4 regions of the Paenibacillus sp. JNUCC 34 genome follow, and region 1 is predicted to be linked to each of the others. Evidence: riboswitches for the same ligand, from Rfam matches in the RefSeq annotation. Region 1 holds a riboswitch; each other region holds the start of a gene.
What was found. Region 1 has a riboswitch for cobalamin ahead of AC2TF5_RS23045 (S-layer homology domain-containing protein). Riboswitches for the same ligand answer to the same signal wherever they lie in the genome.
Positions count from the first base shown of each region.

Region 2: it holds a riboswitch for cobalamin, as region 1 does, so the genes downstream of both, AC2TF5_RS20645 (hypothetical protein) here and AC2TF5_RS23045 (S-layer homology domain-containing protein) in region 1, are expected to answer to the same signal.
Region 3: it holds a riboswitch for cobalamin, as region 1 does, so the genes downstream of both, AC2TF5_RS08815 (1-propanol dehydrogenase PduQ) here and AC2TF5_RS23045 (S-layer homology domain-containing protein) in region 1, are expected to answer to the same signal.
Region 4: it holds a riboswitch for cobalamin, as region 1 does, so the genes downstream of both, AC2TF5_RS04940 (ABC transporter substrate-binding protein) here and AC2TF5_RS23045 (S-layer homology domain-containing protein) in region 1, are expected to answer to the same signal.

Region 1 is NZ_CM177770.1:4,924,937-4,929,152, reverse strand. It holds gene AC2TF5_RS23050 (ABC transporter permease) at 1-1,803, shown strand, start outside; cobalamin riboswitch at 1,943-2,143, shown strand; gene AC2TF5_RS23045 (S-layer homology domain-containing protein) at 2,297-4,216, shown strand, end outside.
Region 2 is NZ_CM177770.1:4,407,311-4,411,526, forward strand. It holds gene AC2TF5_RS20640 (anaerobic ribonucleoside triphosphate reductase) at 1-1,558, opposite strand, end outside; gene AC2TF5_RS20645 (hypothetical protein) at 1,518-1,733, opposite strand; cobalamin riboswitch at 1,762-1,937, opposite strand; gene AC2TF5_RS20650 (PCYCGC motif-containing (lipo)protein) at 2,047-2,577, opposite strand; gene crcB (fluoride efflux transporter CrcB) at 2,615-2,974, opposite strand; gene crcB (fluoride efflux transporter CrcB) at 2,971-3,372, opposite strand; gene AC2TF5_RS20665 (replication-associated recombination protein A) at 3,451-4,216, opposite strand, start outside.
Region 3 is NZ_CM177770.1:1,872,285-1,876,500, reverse strand. It holds gene AC2TF5_RS08825 (EutP/PduV family microcompartment system protein) at 1-120, opposite strand, end outside; gene eutS (ethanolamine utilization microcompartment protein EutS) at 132-485, opposite strand; gene AC2TF5_RS08815 (1-propanol dehydrogenase PduQ) at 682-1,824, opposite strand; adenosylcobalamin (AdoCbl) riboswitch at 2,214-2,365, opposite strand; gene AC2TF5_RS08810 (PhzF family phenazine biosynthesis protein) at 2,714-3,598, opposite strand; gene AC2TF5_RS08805 (superoxide dismutase family protein) at 4,097-4,216, opposite strand, start outside.
Region 4 is NZ_CM177770.1:1,082,669-1,086,884, forward strand. It holds gene cbiB (adenosylcobinamide-phosphate synthase CbiB) at 1-549, shown strand, start outside; gene AC2TF5_RS04935 (histidine phosphatase family protein) at 540-1,130, shown strand; cobalamin riboswitch at 1,222-1,432, shown strand; gene AC2TF5_RS04940 (ABC transporter substrate-binding protein) at 1,670-2,677, shown strand; gene cobT (nicotinate-nucleotide--dimethylbenzimidazole phosphoribosyltransferase) at 2,716-3,786, shown strand; gene cobU (bifunctional adenosylcobinamide kinase/adenosylcobinamide-phosphate guanylyltransferase) at 3,783-4,216, shown strand, end outside.

The sequences.
Region 1 (4,216 bases):
TTGCAGGGAAAAGACATGTATATGATGGGACTTCGCTTTGACGATTACGATACCAATACACAGTATTGGGACCGCTTCGAGAAGCAGGCCGGTACGCAGTATCTTGAATCCAAAATGGAATTCGAATCGATATCGTCATTTTATCTAATTATGAATAAAGTAATCGGCTTTGTTATGATTTTTCTCGGATCTGTCATGCTGCTTGTGGCCTTATTCACAATTGGGTTCACGATTTCAGACGCGATATTGGCGAATTATCGAACGATTGGGGTATTGAAATCTTGTGGGCTATCTTCATTTGGAATCATTGGAACCTACATGTCTCAATATGCTTTTCTATCGATCATCGGGATTATTCCTGGGTTAGCTGCCAGTCAGTTTTTATCCAAAGTCATTGTAGAGAGCTCGCTGTCATCTTTGAAAACAAATCGTTCAGAGCTATCGATGCAGGGTAATTTCACGGCTCTAGCAGTCGGAATATGTGTATTTGCCCTGGTCATTCTATGTGTGTTGTTCTATGCCAATAAAGCCCGTTCCGTACAGCCTGTGCAAGCAATCCGGTATGGCATGTCTGAAATGGATAGCAGTAAATGGGCAAGACGTGTACGTTCGAATGGAAATCGTCCAGTTGGATTCGATCGACTTCCCGTTATGTTCGTTATTGGTCTGCGCAACATGTTGAAGAATGTGAAAGGTTCTATTCTCATGTTTATTCTAACCGTGATTACATCAGCCGTTCTTGTATTCGGATCTGTGTTGTTATACAGCGTTTATTCCATTCAACGAACGGCGTCATCATGGGGATATGACAATTCACATATTGCAGTAGAAGTCTTTAATCAAGCAGCATTTTCACGTACTCAATTTGAAGAAGATATGTTGTCCGACCCAAGAATCAAAAATTTCGGGTGGTTTGGGAATGTTACGGGAGTGGTTCCTTCAGAACTATCCGATCGTTCCGGAGATTCGAACACCTCATCCATGAATGTCTATATCGGTGTTGCTGATGGTAACTATGATGATCTGGGGTATTCCACATTAAGAGGAGCCAATCCCCTTCACAAGAACGAAATCGCTATTGGTATCAACGTATCGAAGAAGCTTAACAAAGATATTGGTGATGTGATAACGGTGTACATCAATGGAAAACCGTATTCGCTCATCGTTACAGGAATTTATCAAGCTATCGCCAATATGTCCTATTCTGCAAGAATAACGGTCGATGTGATTAAAGCAGATCATCTGGACTACAGCAATGCAGAAACATATTTTATCAACCTGCATGATAGCAGCCAGTCCGATCAGGTCGTAAGTGATATTAATGAGCAATATAAGGAAGCGCTCTCCGCATTAACTCAAAAAATGCTACTAGATTCCGTATTTAAAGAGGCTGTCGGCCTGCTTATCTTGCCAATGAGTATGATGGGATTGTTGTTTATTGTTGTCACTTGCATCATTATTTACATCACTTGTCGTATAAATATTAGAAAAGACAGCAAAACCTATGGCATTTACAAATCACTTGGCTTAACATCGAATAGGATTAGATTATCCGTAGCCCAAGGGATCGTTGCTTTATCCGTCATCGGCGCGCTACTAGGCATATACGTCGGAGTATACCTTCTGCCTATGTTGCTGGAAAATATATTAACATATTATGGGATTGTGGAAGTGCCTCTAATTATGCATTGGGGCGGTATTATTGGAGTTGCAGTCGTAAGTATCATATCGGCAGGGGTTGGTTCTTGGCTGTCGTCCAGGGTAATCGCGAACACATCCCCTCGGATATTGGTGATTGAGTAAAAATATAACGAAGTCTAGGCCCTTCTCTATATGGAAGGGTCTTATTGTTTCATGTAGGCCGTTTTTTGTACTGTCTATGAGAAATTCCTTTGTGAAATATACCAATCTTTGTTAATATAAAAAAAGTCTATCAAAATTAAATAGAAACAGCTTATATGGTGCTGATGCATAAAGTATGCGGCTTAATAGGGAAGGTCGATGAGAGTTCGACGCGGTCCCGCCACTGTAACGCAGAGCTGACAATCAAGGTAGTAGTCCACTGTTAACGATTTTAAACAGGAAGGACGATTGTCAAGCGATGAAGCGAAGCCAGGAGACCTGCCATGTAAGTGCTCTATATTTCTCACGAGGATGGGAGGGAGATGTTTATTTGTGCAGCTTGTTTATTGCTGCACTCTTGCTTGGTTATGCAAAACTGGCTACAGAACATCTTTCCATTTCGGAAAGATGTTTTTTTATTTCCATTTTGACGATGAGGAGAACGTTGACACCTATGAACAGATTGTTGAAGCAAAGTATATCTGCACTATTAAGCGTTGTGTTATTGCTTACTCTACTGAATCCACAAGTCGTGAGTGCGGCGAGTGGTCAAAGCAATACACAATTAGACAGCATGATTGAAAGTACAGTTAATTATTATAAAGAGTACTATGAGGAAGATCCTACAGCCACCATTGATTCCTGGTGGCAGCTTGTTGGCCTATGGGGCGCAGGTCAGGATTTGCAAGATGGAACGTGGAAACTGCCATCTTGGGAAACGAAAGCACCAAGACTTAAACCTGATGCCGTAAATTTAACTGATCATGTGCGGTATATTTTTGCACTGCTCGCCATGGGAAAAGACCCGGCTCACGCTTGGGAAACCGATCGAAACCTGTGGGCGGAACTTGCTACCCATCAAAATCAAGAGACGGGCGGCATTGGCGGTGTAAATAAACATATTTGGGCGATGCTTGCTCTGGATGCCGGAGAGAAGCTCGGACAGAATGTAGGCTCATGGAATGCTGAGTCCAAGCAAAAAGCGCTGCAATACCTGCTCAAAGCGCAGTATGAAGACGGCGGCTTTGGTCTGTCTGCTTCAGGAGGAGCAAACAGCGATACAGATATTACAGGCATGGCGCTGCTTGCGCTGGGGCAATACAAGGGGCAGAGTGAAGTTGATGCTGCCATTGAACGGGCCAAGAATGTCTTAAAGGATCGCCAGCTAGAGAATGGTGGTTTTAATTCTACGGGCACTTGGGGCTCTGGAGATAATTCGAACAGCTTATCTACTTCGGTATCCGGTCTGGTTGCCGTAGGCGAAGACATGATGTCGCCCGCTTGGCAGATGAACGGGAATACCGTCGTTGATGCGTATGCAGGATTCCAATTGGATGACGGCTCGTTTAAATGGAAAGCAGAAGATACCGATAAAAACGGAATGTCGACTGAACAGGCTCTTATCGGATTACTTGATATTCAGCATGGAAAGTCGGTATGGAAGCGAATTGCCGAAGGGAGTCTTCCACCGGATCGTCAGCCTGTGATATCGTCCGCATCTTCCATTGATCAAGGCACTGTAGATCCTTCGATTGAAGTGCAGCTCGTTGGCGATACGTTCTTATCCGAGGCAGTACAGCTTGACAGTTGGTCTGTGATTTCGGAGACTACTGGGCTGAACTTAAAATCAATATCGCTGCTTACGGATCAACAAGCGAAGCTTGTCTTCGAAGGTCAAGCGGCTCCAGGCTATATTTCCATTCAAGCGCTGGCAACAGCAACAGCAGGGAAAAAGACAAGTAATGAAGTTGTCATAAGTGTAAATGAAATTCCGGATCCAAACGATGACCAAACGATTGTCATTGACGAGAATGAAACCAATGTGAGTGTCGGGTCGGATCAGGATCCGCTGTCCTCAAGCAAAGTTACACTTGCATTTCCAAAGAGCGAACTGCCGCATGTAACATCGGAAACAGACAGTACTTATTTGGAAGTTGACCTGAATACGAATGTCATTTCAACATGGGATAACAAGCTTGAATTACCGCATCGCTTGAATACGAATAATGATCTTTTGCTTAACAAGATAAATGAAGTTTTGTCCTCTGCAGACAAAGAGATCAAGGGAATTGATCTGCGCGTAAAAGTAGGCGGTGATCAGGATATCCGCTTCAACCAGCATGTGACATTAACCTTGAAGGGCCAAGGACATGCAGAAGCTGGATTCATCGATGCAAGCGGGACATTTACACAAATTCCGAAATATGAGGATTCGTCGGCACATAGTGACGAGGTATACGCTTATGTCCATGATGGCGATCTAATCATTAAGACTACGCACTTTACTGAATTTATTGCCTATACTACACAAGAGAAGGAAACAACCGGAGGAGATAACGGTTCTGGCAATGGAGGAGGTAACGGTTCTGGTAAT
Region 2 (4,216 bases), 520 kb from region 1:
TTATAAGTTCTGCGACCGCATCGTCTGGGGCAAGCTTCTCCCCACCTTCCCAGACCCCCTCGCGCATCATAAAATCCGAAGCCTTTGCCGGCTGCTTGGCTTGAATTTCATACCGGTGGATCAATCCTTCCACTGCAATCTTCATATAACGTTCCAAACTTTCGAAAAACCCGCTCATATCTGGATCTTGTCGCTTATCCATTACTATGCCATGCTCAATCCCAAGCCGTACGAGGTTGATCGTGTTAAAAGACAAATTCCCTTTCCCACTCAACCGATTTCTGCCGAAACGGTCCGAAATTGTTCGTGTACGGCACCCCATAGTCGCAATGATCGTATCTGGATCTTCCGGTCGGTAATAGGGAAGATTGAACGACGCGTCTACATTTACAAAATTTGGATATAATCGGCGACTGGAGCACTCTACCGCTTTTAGGAACAGATCGTAGTTCGGATCACCTTCCGCCTGATTAATCCCGTTTTTACATTGAAAAATATGCTGCGGGAATATCGGTGTCTCTCCACGTCCAAGTCCTCTCATTGTAGCGTCAAGAAGTGCATGAGAAACTAATCTTCCCTCTGTAGAAGTGCACATCCCGTAATTTAACGAGGTAAACGGAATTTGCCCCCCAGCCCGACTGCTCATCGTGTTCAAATTATGGATCAGAGATTCCGCGGCTTGCTTGGTCTCGTTTATAGTCTCTGCATATGCAAACTTATATGTATGAGGATAAATCTCTTCAAGCGAGTGGTTATCCATATGCAGCTCCAAGTCCGAAATGTCTTTTCCTAAGTTCATGTCGCCTTCACTGAAATAAGAAAGCCCTTTTCGAAAATGCTTACGGAAGGACTTACCCACGTAAGGCGCCAAATCCCAATCTATCTTATTGCCAGATACCCCGCCGAACTGACTGTTCTGCTGAGACTGAAATATGATGGCTACCAGTGCCATAGCGGTCATGATGCTTTGTGGAGGACGGACCGAACCGTTCCCCGTATTAAAGCCATTTGCCAGCAGCCGATCAAATGGAATGAAAATGCAATTGGTCGTTCCGAGTGCATATTGATCTAAGTCATGTACATATACATATCCGTTTTTTACAGCCTCGTTCAACGGTTTTGGCAGCATAAAACTGGTCGCCATCCACTTGGCATATTCCGATCCGATCCGGCTCATTTTCCCACTGAAAGATTCACCGTTCAAATTGGCATTTTCCCGAAGCAGATCCAGATCTTTAACACCGATAACGTTGGTGCTGATCTTGTACAGCTCTCCGCGCATTATACGTTCTCTGTCACGTGCCTCACGGTACTCTGTATAAGCTTCAGCTGTTTGCTTATAACCGGTTTCATTCAAAAAATGTATGACAAGGTCTTGTATTTCTTCCACAGACATTTGCTCCAAGCCAACCGTCTCAGCTTCTACCAATGTACCGATCCGGGACGATGCCTCATATCTGGAAGTTCCTTCAGTAGCCTGAAAAGCTTTATTCACCGCACTCATAATCCGTGTAACTTCAAACGTCACACATGTTCCATCCCTCTTGATTACCTTCATTACGAATTCCTCCTATGGCAAATACCTTTACAGGCGTATTAACCAACCCCTCACGGTGTGCGGTACGATCGAAGTGGACAATAAAAAAGCATGCTGCCGCAAATCGGCGGAATACATGCTTCATAAAGAACCGTTTAATCCAGTCAAGTAGAAACGGACCAGACAACCCTTCCATTCGAAACACTTCCTATCAACCGTAGGCACACCGTGTTGTCATAATGGCAGGTATCTGGCTTCAGTTCACGAACTGGCGGAGTTAACGAGATTGTTTCTTATGTTCGCCTCAAGAAACTGTTACAGTGGCGGGACCGCTCCGGATTTTCACCGGATTCCCTTTTAAGACCGGAGTGATCCGATCGACCATTAAGCACTATATATAGTTGTCATATCAAAGAATATAACAACATATAGATTTTAACTGTAACATTTATCATAGGCGAAACTCCCAGATCGTGGTGCAGCGTGACATGGCGGTCAGCCACAAGATTTTAATTGGTTTCTGTCGGCATTGGGGTAGGAGTCGGTTTCGCGTAACCCGTCTTATACTTTTCATCGATTGTGTTGCGGATTTCAGTCAAGCTTTTTCCTTCACTGTCCATCTTGGCTGATTCTACTGCGATTTCCAGACAAACACCACAGCGTGTGCCGTGATCATCCCACACAATGCTGCCGTCTTCTTTAACTTCATTAATGAAGCAGTTCAGATTACTCTTGTGCCCTGCACTTTCACCGCAGCCACAGTAGCATGGAATCCAGGTAAGCACATCTTTTTCCTGGGCTGCGAGTGCATAAATAGTGCGCATCTCATCGCTTTTACCATCCAAGAACGTTGGCAGCTCCTTCGCAGAGGCTCTAGCTTCTTGAAGATCTCCATTAGCAAGCTTGTTTTGTGAATCATGTTCGTGAACCGTTTCAGTTCCTTGCATGCTCTCTTCCGGCTCTTGTACCTTCTCAGCACCGCAACCACCCAGCACTAGACCTGCAGACAGCATCAATACTGTAAATTTACATTTGTACATTATTTATTTCCTCCCCATAATGGCCACACAACAAGTTCTAAACCTGAGCCGCTATATAGAGTCCTGTCCATGCCCCTGCAAGACCCAGCATAACCGATATGAGCACATATAAGAATGCTTGTATGTATTGCTTGTTTCCTGCCAAAGTGACCGCTTCATAACCAAAGGTTGAAAATGTGGTAAACGCCCCACAAAAGCCGGTTCCGAGCATTCTGTAAACAGCTTCAGGAAGATGGTCCGCATAACCGGCAAGAAGTCCAAGTATGATGGAACCGGCCAAATTTACGAGAAGCGTAGCCCACGGGAATGTCCCCTGTGCTTTTTTTCCAAGCCAAATACCAACGCAATAACGGGAAACCGCTCCGGCTATCCCGCCTAATCCTATCCACAAAATCACACTGCCGCACCTTCTTGCTTCGAAGACATCTTCCGTCCCAGCCAAACACCGATACAGGACATGAGCAGACCGCCAACAACACTTAAGACTACATAGATCACGGCGACTACGTTCTGACCGTTACCGATTAACCTGACTGTATCCACTGTAAAGGTTGAGAATGTCGTAAACGCCCCCGTAAACCCGGTACCGATGAGCAGACGAACCTGTGTTGAAATATGTGCGGAAGATAAGCAGTAAGTCAAAAACCAGCCTAGAAATAGACATCCTGCCAGGTTAATGAACAGGATAGCTGCCGGAAATCCATTTAATGGAGCAGGTATTATCTCATCCAGACCATAGCGGAGTAATGTACCACCGAATCCTCCCGCACCCACAAAGAGCAGGTTCTTTCCCATACAATTTCCCTTCCTTACCGTAACATTCAAGATGTACAACATGAAATTTATTCAATGAATCAAGTGTTTCGAATTCCTTTACTCGTCTCTGCGCAAACGTTGGTTATGGGATATTTTAGCTTCATTTCCCTGTTCTGTCGCCTGATAAAACACCCGATGCGCAAGCTCCTTCGGTAAATAATCCTGCTTCACGTAATGTCCAGGATAGTCATGAGGATACTTGTATCCCGCATGTCCAAGTTTGACGGCTCCTTGATAATGAGTATCGCGTAAATGGAGCGGAACCTCAGCCGATTTGAATTCCTCCATAGTAGACATGGCACGTGATATAGCGGTGTAAACGGCATTGGATTTCGGGCTCTCCACAGCAAAAAGAATCGCTTGTGCAATGTTCAGTTTGGCCTCAGGCCAACCATTGTTACGATAAGCCTCCAATGCACTGACAGCTTGTACCATCGCCTGCGGATTAGCAAGCCCGATATCCTCACTACTAGCCGCAATCAGACGGCGAATGAACACCATCGGATCCATACCAAGCTTCTCTACAGCGTATAAAAACCAGAATAGCGCAGCATCGCTGGAGCCGCGAATGCTTTTGTGGAAAGCGGATAGGACGTCATATTGGGTTGACTCATCAGCCCGGACGGTTGGACGCCGGATTGATTCCTCCGCAACCTCAAGTGTTATATGAACGGTGCCATCCGAAAGGGGAGGTGTCGTCATTGCCGCCAATTCCAGGGCATTCAAGGCCCGGCGGATATCACCGTTCGCCATGGATGCGATATGATCCAGTGCCTCTTCATCCACTTGAAGTTGCATAAAGCCAAGCCCTCTATCCTTATCC
Region 3 (4,216 bases), 3.0 Mb from region 1:
AGCTTGCTCAAAATTCTCAACGGCTTGCGTCTTCTTATAGGCAATCTCTTGTCCATGCAACCGCTGGCACAATGTCGTCTTGCCCGATCCGGTGCTTCCGGCAAATATAATTTTCCTCATAGCACGATCCCCTACGTTCTCGTAATCTTCGCAGCCGAAAATCCGAGAATGTTCTGTAAGCCAAGCAACACTTCGCTCACCGCGGATTCCACGGATGATACATCACCCGTAATGACGAGCGAGCCGCTGAAGCGATCAACGAAGCCGATCTGCACGCCTGCTGCTTTGGTCGCAATGTCGGCCGAAATAATAGATGCTTCGCTCGGCGTAATAGTCATAATGCCAATGGCATCCCTCGCATCGCTTCCCAAGCCCAGTTTCTTGTAAATATCCGGATTAGGGTTCGCGATAATATGAGCCAGCGTTACCTGTTTGCCCGGCACATACTCTTGTATGACACGTTGTTTTTCGCTGTGTTGATCCATACCATCATCCCATCTCATGAAAGAAAAAGCGACATATAGCTGCAAAAAAACATAAAGACCCCTTAAAAAGTTCACGCGGAATTTTTAAGAAGCCTCTTCGCTTTTATTTGTATGCAACACGCCGTTGTGTTACTTTCACTATATTTTAACCTGCAAACAATGTCAATATCATTACGAACGAAACTCAACTCCAGATTCAGGATTGAAACATTTTGTTCAAAATTTCAACAATATCAGCTGCGGCAGGAACGCGTGGATTCGTGGCCGTACAGCCGTCTTGCAGCGCTCCTTCTGCAATTTCCTCTCTCATCTTTTCAAGCGCAGCTAATTCCACGCCGCACTCCCTGAGCGTCTGCGGCATCTGCAATTGCTTCTGAAGCTGCTTGATCGCCTGCACCAGACTACGAACGCCGCTCTTTACATTAGGAGCCGACAGTCCCAAGCTTTTGGAGATTTCGGCATATCTTGCCGCTACTGCACTACTCTCTTCTCTGCCATAACCCGGTTTGTAATCCGCATTAAATTCAATGACATGCGTCAGAAGCAGTGAATTCATACGCCCGTGCGCAATCTTGAATTTAGCTCCAGCCACATGAGCGATCCCATGATTAAGCCCGAGCGACGTAATATTAAACGCCATACCAGCTAGGCAGGAAGCATTGTGCATTTTCTCGCGCGCCTCAAGATCAGTCCCATCCTTATAGGCTCTTGGCAAATAGGCAAAGACCAGCTTGATAGCCTTCTCGGCCAACGCATCGGAAATATCGTTCGCCTTGGTGGATACGTACGCTTCAATCGCATGGGTCAATACATCCATTCCTGTGTCTGCAGTGATGAAGTTAGGTACGCTCTTGACCAATTCAGGGTCCAAGATAGCTTCTTGTGGCAACATGTCATCGGATACCAGCGGATACTTGATGTTCTTCTCCTTGTCGCTGATAACGGAGAAAGACGTCACTTCTGAGCCTGTGCCGCTTGTTGTCGGAATCGCTACGAACGGAATATCGTGCTGTTTCAATATTTTTTGAGCGAAAAGCTTCATCGCCTTGGCCGCATCAATTGCAGAGCCCCCACCAATCGCGATGATCAGGTCAGCCTGGAATGCTCCGAGCGCTTCAACGCCCTCAGTTACAACTTCAACTGGAGGATCGGGTACGATGTTGCTGAAAATGTATTGTTCGTTACTGTCATGCAGCCGTTCAAACAGCATGTTAATCATACCCGACTTGATTATAAACGGGTCTGTTACAACAAAGATCCGTCTATTTCTCCAATCCGTCAGGCGATCCAGCGCACCTTGTCCCAGATAGATGTCGGTTTTAATCGATATTTTGTCCATGTAAGGCACCTCCAAGGAGTAATTGACAACAAAAAAAGAGGCCTCTAAAAGGAGTAAATCCCTTCAAAGCCTCTTTGCTTGTTATATAATGTGCACGCCATTGTGCAGCAATCATTTAATTGTCCATCTCCACTGTACAACGTAATTCGGATGCTCGTCAACCGAATCTTGTCTGCCATGCTCGGCAAGTGAGCGGTTCATTATAAAAAAAAGGGACATGCACATCATTGTGCATATTATTCTTCATCATTGAAGAACTTCCCGCTTGCTTGTTCTTATACCTCATTGTATATGTTCGGCGGCGAGCACCTAGCTTTACCGACAGCAGCGTCGGCAGCCTATCTTGCAACGTAAAAAAGCCTAGCGAGGCGTTATACGTCACTAGACTTGTAAACCAGTCACTTTCGCCTCGAAATGACTGGCCAGACAAAGTTACTAGGCAAACGACCTGACTTAAGACCGAGCATTCGGTCTATCACAGTGGCGGGACCGCGTTGGATTTGCACCAAACTTCCATTGCCTATAACTTTTTCTATTGTGTATGACGTGAATGGATGTCCATTCGAACATTATTATAGCATAAACCATCGAGTTGGCAATATGCAGAACATAAAAATCCGTCGATTAACGCTGACATGATACGGATTAAGGGTGTATTAATCTTGTATGTTATACAACAGTAGACTGGCTGAAGGCCTGATTTTACTGGCATTGTTGTAAATTGTACAATAATTTCTTCTGAGGAGTGGCTAACAAATGACTTTCTATCTATTTTGTTGTATAAAGTGCAACAATGTAACCTTTGGCGACCAGTCACGAAGTAGTGATGTACTTTATACAACTATCCACTTCCAATTATATAGTATCGAGCTCTCTTATTATAAAAATATTAGAGATATTCCACTTCAAACTCTTTAACCAAGACCGCTGTGCCCGAAATAAAAATATCCATCTCATTTTGTCGTATGGCGTGTACATGCACTTTTCCATCCCTATTGATCTCTTGCCCCTGCTCTACGATAAATTGAATTTCATTCAAATTCTGATCTATATAGGTTAAATAGTAAGCGCCCATCACGCCCGAGGCCGTACCTGTTACCGGATCTTCAACTGTACCAGAGTAAGGGGATGAAAAATGTCTCGCATGCATGAACGCATTCTCGTCATAAGTTTCAAAACAAAAAGGATGTACAGACGCTTTGGGATTCTGGGCTAATATTTCAGGAAACTGTTTATTATTTGGCTTCATGATTTTGAAACTATCCAATTGCCTTATTGGAACTAATAAAGTCCAAATTCCTGTACTACCATAAACAATGGGCTTCGTGACATCCAAACAGTCTTCATTTAATCCCAGGGACTCTGCTAGTTTTCGGGTATCTCCATCAAAAGGAATAAATTCCGGACTCTGCTGCTTCATGCCTATTATTAGATGATCCTCAGCGTTAAAAGAAATGGGAAGTATGCCACCATTGGTTTCTATCTGGATTGAATCGCGACCTTCAAAAAAACCTCGTGTTTTCAAGCAGTATAATGATGCTATGGTTGCATGCCCGCACAGATTGATTTCATGACCCGGAGTATAATACTTCAATTTTAGGTCGGCGATCTCAGATTTCAATACAAAAACCGTTTCATTAAATCCGACCTGAAAAGCGATCTTCTGCATATCACCAGGCTTCAAATGATCGGCATCCAGAACAACTCCTGCCGGATTTCCCTGATTGGCTGTGACAGAGAATGCGTCAACATGGTACACGGTAACTTTCCCCAATAGGCTCCCACCTTCACATTTATACCCGGCCCAGGTTTAAGAATCAACACAAAACTGGGTAATATATTTTATTAAACAGGTATCGGTTATTGATTCATATTACAGTTGAAAAATTAGAGGGTTCATTTGGTGAAATCGTCGGTGCGAGTCAATCTTTTCATAATTCCACAGCATAATGATTCTTGTATCCAGTTCAGGGTAATGCCAGATTTCTGAACGAAATCCAGGTGTTCCGCCACCGATCAGGTTAAAATCAGATCCCAAAAACCAGCCATAACCGTAATGCAGATCAGGATCAAAGGTGGTTGTCCACGATGCGTGCCAACTGCTCGGTCATATCCACCTCTACCTCCGTTTCACCCTAACTCTTGCAGACTAATTATATCCTATAAATTGTAAATAAAGATAGATATATACGGAAAAATAATAAAAACGCATCTCCGTTGGGAAGATACGTTTTCTTTAACATTTACATATTCACGGAACAATTCTGATCCGTTATTTAGGGATGTTCCCGCCCATTATTCGATTACCGGAATTACCTGCAGGATCGGTTTTACCATCGTCTTCGTCTTCATGGATTATGAGCGATCGTCCAAGCAAGGAATTAGCCTGATT
Region 4 (4,216 bases), 2.2 Mb from region 1:
GTTGTTCGTGGTACGGTTGAGACGGTCGCAGAAAATATTGTTGATGCCATAGTGTCTCCGCTATTCTACGCACTTATTGGAGGAGCTCCACTTGCAATGGCTTATCGGGCTGTGAATACCCTAGATTCTATGGTTGGGTACAAGAATGATAAATATATTAACCTGGGGTGGGCTTCGGCCCGTTTGGATGATATTGCTAACTTCATTCCAGCACGAATAACAGCTCTATTACTGATCGTTAGCAGTTGGATCATGCGTCTGGATTACAAAAAATCTTATCGTACCATAAGACACGATGCCCATCTCCATCCAAGTCCCAACAGTGGATTTCCTGAATCAGCTGTAGCTGGAGCTTTAGGAATTCGGCTCGGAGGTGAGAACGCCTATAACGGTGTGGTATCTTTTCGTGCATATATGGGCGAATATTCCCGTCCGATGGATAAGGGGGATATTCAGTCAACCATTAGATTAATGCTGGCTGCATCGTTATTATTTCTGCTCCTGAGCATACTTGCCATATGGAGTATAGGTGGTACATTATGGAGTTAAAGCTCATATGTATTCGTCATGGGAAAACGCAGTGGAATAAGGATAAACGATATTTAGGTCATACAGATATAGGAATTCTCCAAGAGTCATTGAAGGAGCTTTTGCCTGTGAAAAATGCCCTTGAAGGAAGAACGTTTCATAAGGTATTCTGTAGTGACTTAAAGAGATGCAGGGAAACGCTCGATTGGATTTATTCTGCTTCAACAGATAGCGTAGTCTTCGATAACCGTTTACGAGAAATGGATTTTGGAGATTGGGAGGGGAAGACATACGATCAGTTAAAGCATTCTAGGATCTACCGGGAATGGCTGGACAATCCTCAATCCGTGACTCCTCCAGGAGGTGAAGCCTGGGAGCATTTTCAGGGGAGGCTGGCAGACTTTATGAACAGCCTGACCTATTGGGTGAAAGATGGAAGTAAGGATAACCAGGTGCTAATGGTGACTCATGGTGGAGTGATAAGACAACTAGCGACTATGACCATTCCAGGTTCGACGTTCTGGGATTTCTCTGCAGATCCGGGGAGCTTGTTAACGTTGAAGTTGACATGTGATAAGGGCAAATGGATTGGACACTTGTGAGTGAGCCATTAGAGCACTGTTTTTAAGGGGTTGTAAGGTGTCCTTATCTAACTTATAATTTTAAATTGAGAGGTAATACTTGTATCTAAATGAATATAAAAACTTGTGAGGTCTAGATTAGAAGCACAAATATGTGCTTTTATTGCCTAGTTAATGGGGAAGCCGGTGCAATTCCGGCACGGTCCCGCCACTGTGAACAGGGATGTTCTCGATTTACCACTGTTTTGCAACAAGCAGAATGGGAAGGTGAGAATATTAGCGAACCTGTGAGTCAGGAGACCTGCCTTATGAGTAGTACGACGGTCCTTCGAGGAAAGGATTACGTTTGGCTTGTGGAAGTACTGCGATTTTAACCCGGTACATAGCCGCGGGACTCATGGCAATTACTATGAACCCCGTATGACGTAATCCCTGATTCTTTCTTGTAAAAGAAGATCAGGTTTTTTTTGTTGCACAGACTATCGTTGAGATCATTTATTGAAATAACAAGGGGAGCATCTCGCAGAACATGAAAACGAAGATAGAGGAGAGAAATCACAATGAAACAAATGTGGAAGAGTTGGACTACGGGTGCTATAACGATCATTCTGGTACTAGCGCTCGCAGCTTGCGGAAGCAATAATGAACCGAAACAAGAGACAGAACCAGCACCGGCAGCAACAGAACAAGTGAATCCCCCCGCTGAAGAGACAAGTGTACTGAAAACAGAGTATCCTCTAACTGTAAAGGATGCTACAGGTGAGACTCTTACATTTAAAGAGGCGCCAAAGAAGATTATATCCATCTCGCCTGCAGAGACAGAAAGCTTGTTTTCGCTAGGGTTAGATGAGCAGATTATCGGTGTTTCTGACTATGATGATTATCCGGAAGCAGCAACAACCAAGCCGAAAATGGGTGGTTTGTACAATCCTAACGAGGAAGCAATTATCGCAGCACAACCTGACCTCGTAGTAACAGGTATCTCTATGAGTGCAGAAGCTGCACAGCATTTGCGTGATCTAGGTATCACTATCTTCAAGACAGATCCGAAAACGGTGAATGATGTTATTGCAAATATTGAATTGTTTGGACAAATAACGGATCACCAAGAAGAAGCAAAAACGGTTATAGACAAAATGAAACAAGAGCAGAATGAAGTAACAGAAGCGGTTAAATCACTTACACCTGAACAGAAAAAGAAAATATATATCGAGTTTTCCCCTGGTTGGACGGTAGGTAGTGGTGAGTTTATGGATGAATTAATCACTCTAGCTGGTGGAGTTAACGTTGCTGCTGATACAGCGGGATGGTATGAAATCAGTGAAGAGAAAATCATTAAAGATAATCCTGATGTGATTCTGTTCTCAAAGAATGTTATTGATGACAAAACACAGAAAACGTTAGACCAAATGATTAAAGCACGTAGTGGGTGGGATCAAATAACAGCTGTTAAGAATGATGCTGTCTATGGATTAGACGATAACCTGGTTAGTCGTCCCGGTCCACGTGTGACAGAAGGTCTCAAAGAAATAGCAAAAGCGATCTATCCTGAGCTGTTGAAGCCATAAGTAGTCACAACTAAGAGCAACTAAAGGAGAAATGATGTATGAAACAAGGAATCATGGAACGTATCGGAGAAATTCGCGGTCTTGATCAAGCTGCGATTCAGGCTGCAAAATCACATATAAGTAACCTTACTATCCCTCCGGGAAGCTTGGGTAAATTGGAGGCAATGGCACTACAGCTTGCTGGGATTACTGGAGTAGTAAAGCCTTCTTTTGACCGTAGAGAAGTTATTGTTATGGCAGGCGATCATGGTGTATGTGAAGAGGGCGTAAGTGCTTTTCCACAAGAAGTTACACCTCAAATGATTCATAATTTTCTTGCGGGTGGTGCAGCTGTTAACGTTCTTGCCAGACAGGCAGGTGCAGAAGTTGTATGTGTGGATATCGGAGTGAATAGTGAATTGTCCCATCCCGATCTCCTATCGCGTAAAATTCGGTATGGTACAGCTAATATGGCACAAGGTCCTGCAATGACTCATGAAGAAGCGATTCAGTCCATTCTTGTTGGTGTGAAGGTAGTTGAAGATGCTGTCAAACGTGGCGTTCAACTATTTATAACTGGCGAAATGGGGATTGGAAACACGACGGCAAGCTCAGCGGTGACCTGTGCACTCTCTAATATTCAGGTCAGCGATGCGGTTGGAAGAGGGACAGGAATTGACGATTCTCGTCTACAGCATAAGATTGCCGTTGTTGAACAAGCGTTGAAGGTCAATGCTCCTGACGCGCTTGATCCTATAGATGTACTAGCTAAGGTAGGCGGTCTTGAAATTGGTGGTTTAGTAGGTGTAATTCTTGGATCAGCAGTAAACGGTTGTCCGGTTATAATCGATGGATTTATTTCTAGCGCAGCGGCGTTGCTTGCCAAAGCGATCTGTCCAACATCTGCTGATTACATGATTGTGTCGCATGTTTCTCATGAACAAGGACATCGGCAGCTATTACAAGAATTGAATCTTCGTCCTGCATTGGAATTAGACCTTCGTATTGGTGAAGGTACAGGTGGGGTATTGTGTCTACATCTTGTGGATGCAGCGTGTCGGATTGTCAGTGAAATGGCAACCTTCGAAAGTGCGGGTGTCTCAGGTGAAACCAAGGAGCAGACGAAATGATCATACTCGTCACAGGCGGGGCAAGAAGCGGGAAAAGCAGCTTTGCTGAGAGGTTATGTATGTCGAAGTCACAGGAAGCCATATATGTCGCTACGGCTCAAGCTTTCGATGATGAGATGAAGGAGCGAATTGCTCTTCATAAGCTTCAGCGCAGTCAAGCGAACTATTCCTGGCGAAATGTAGAAGAACCGTTTCAACTCGTGAAGCTCCTGAGTGATATGCGTGAGAACAGTCAGGGTGATGATGCTCCTACGGTTCTAGTGGACTGCCTTACGATATGGCTATCTAATATTCTTCTATCCTATGAAGGACAGGAGGATATGCAAGAGAAGGTAAAAGCTGAAATTCTTTGTCTTGTAGAGCAAGCACAGCAATACCCTGGATATTTAATCATGGTAACTAATGAGGTTGGCAGTGGTATTGTACCAGA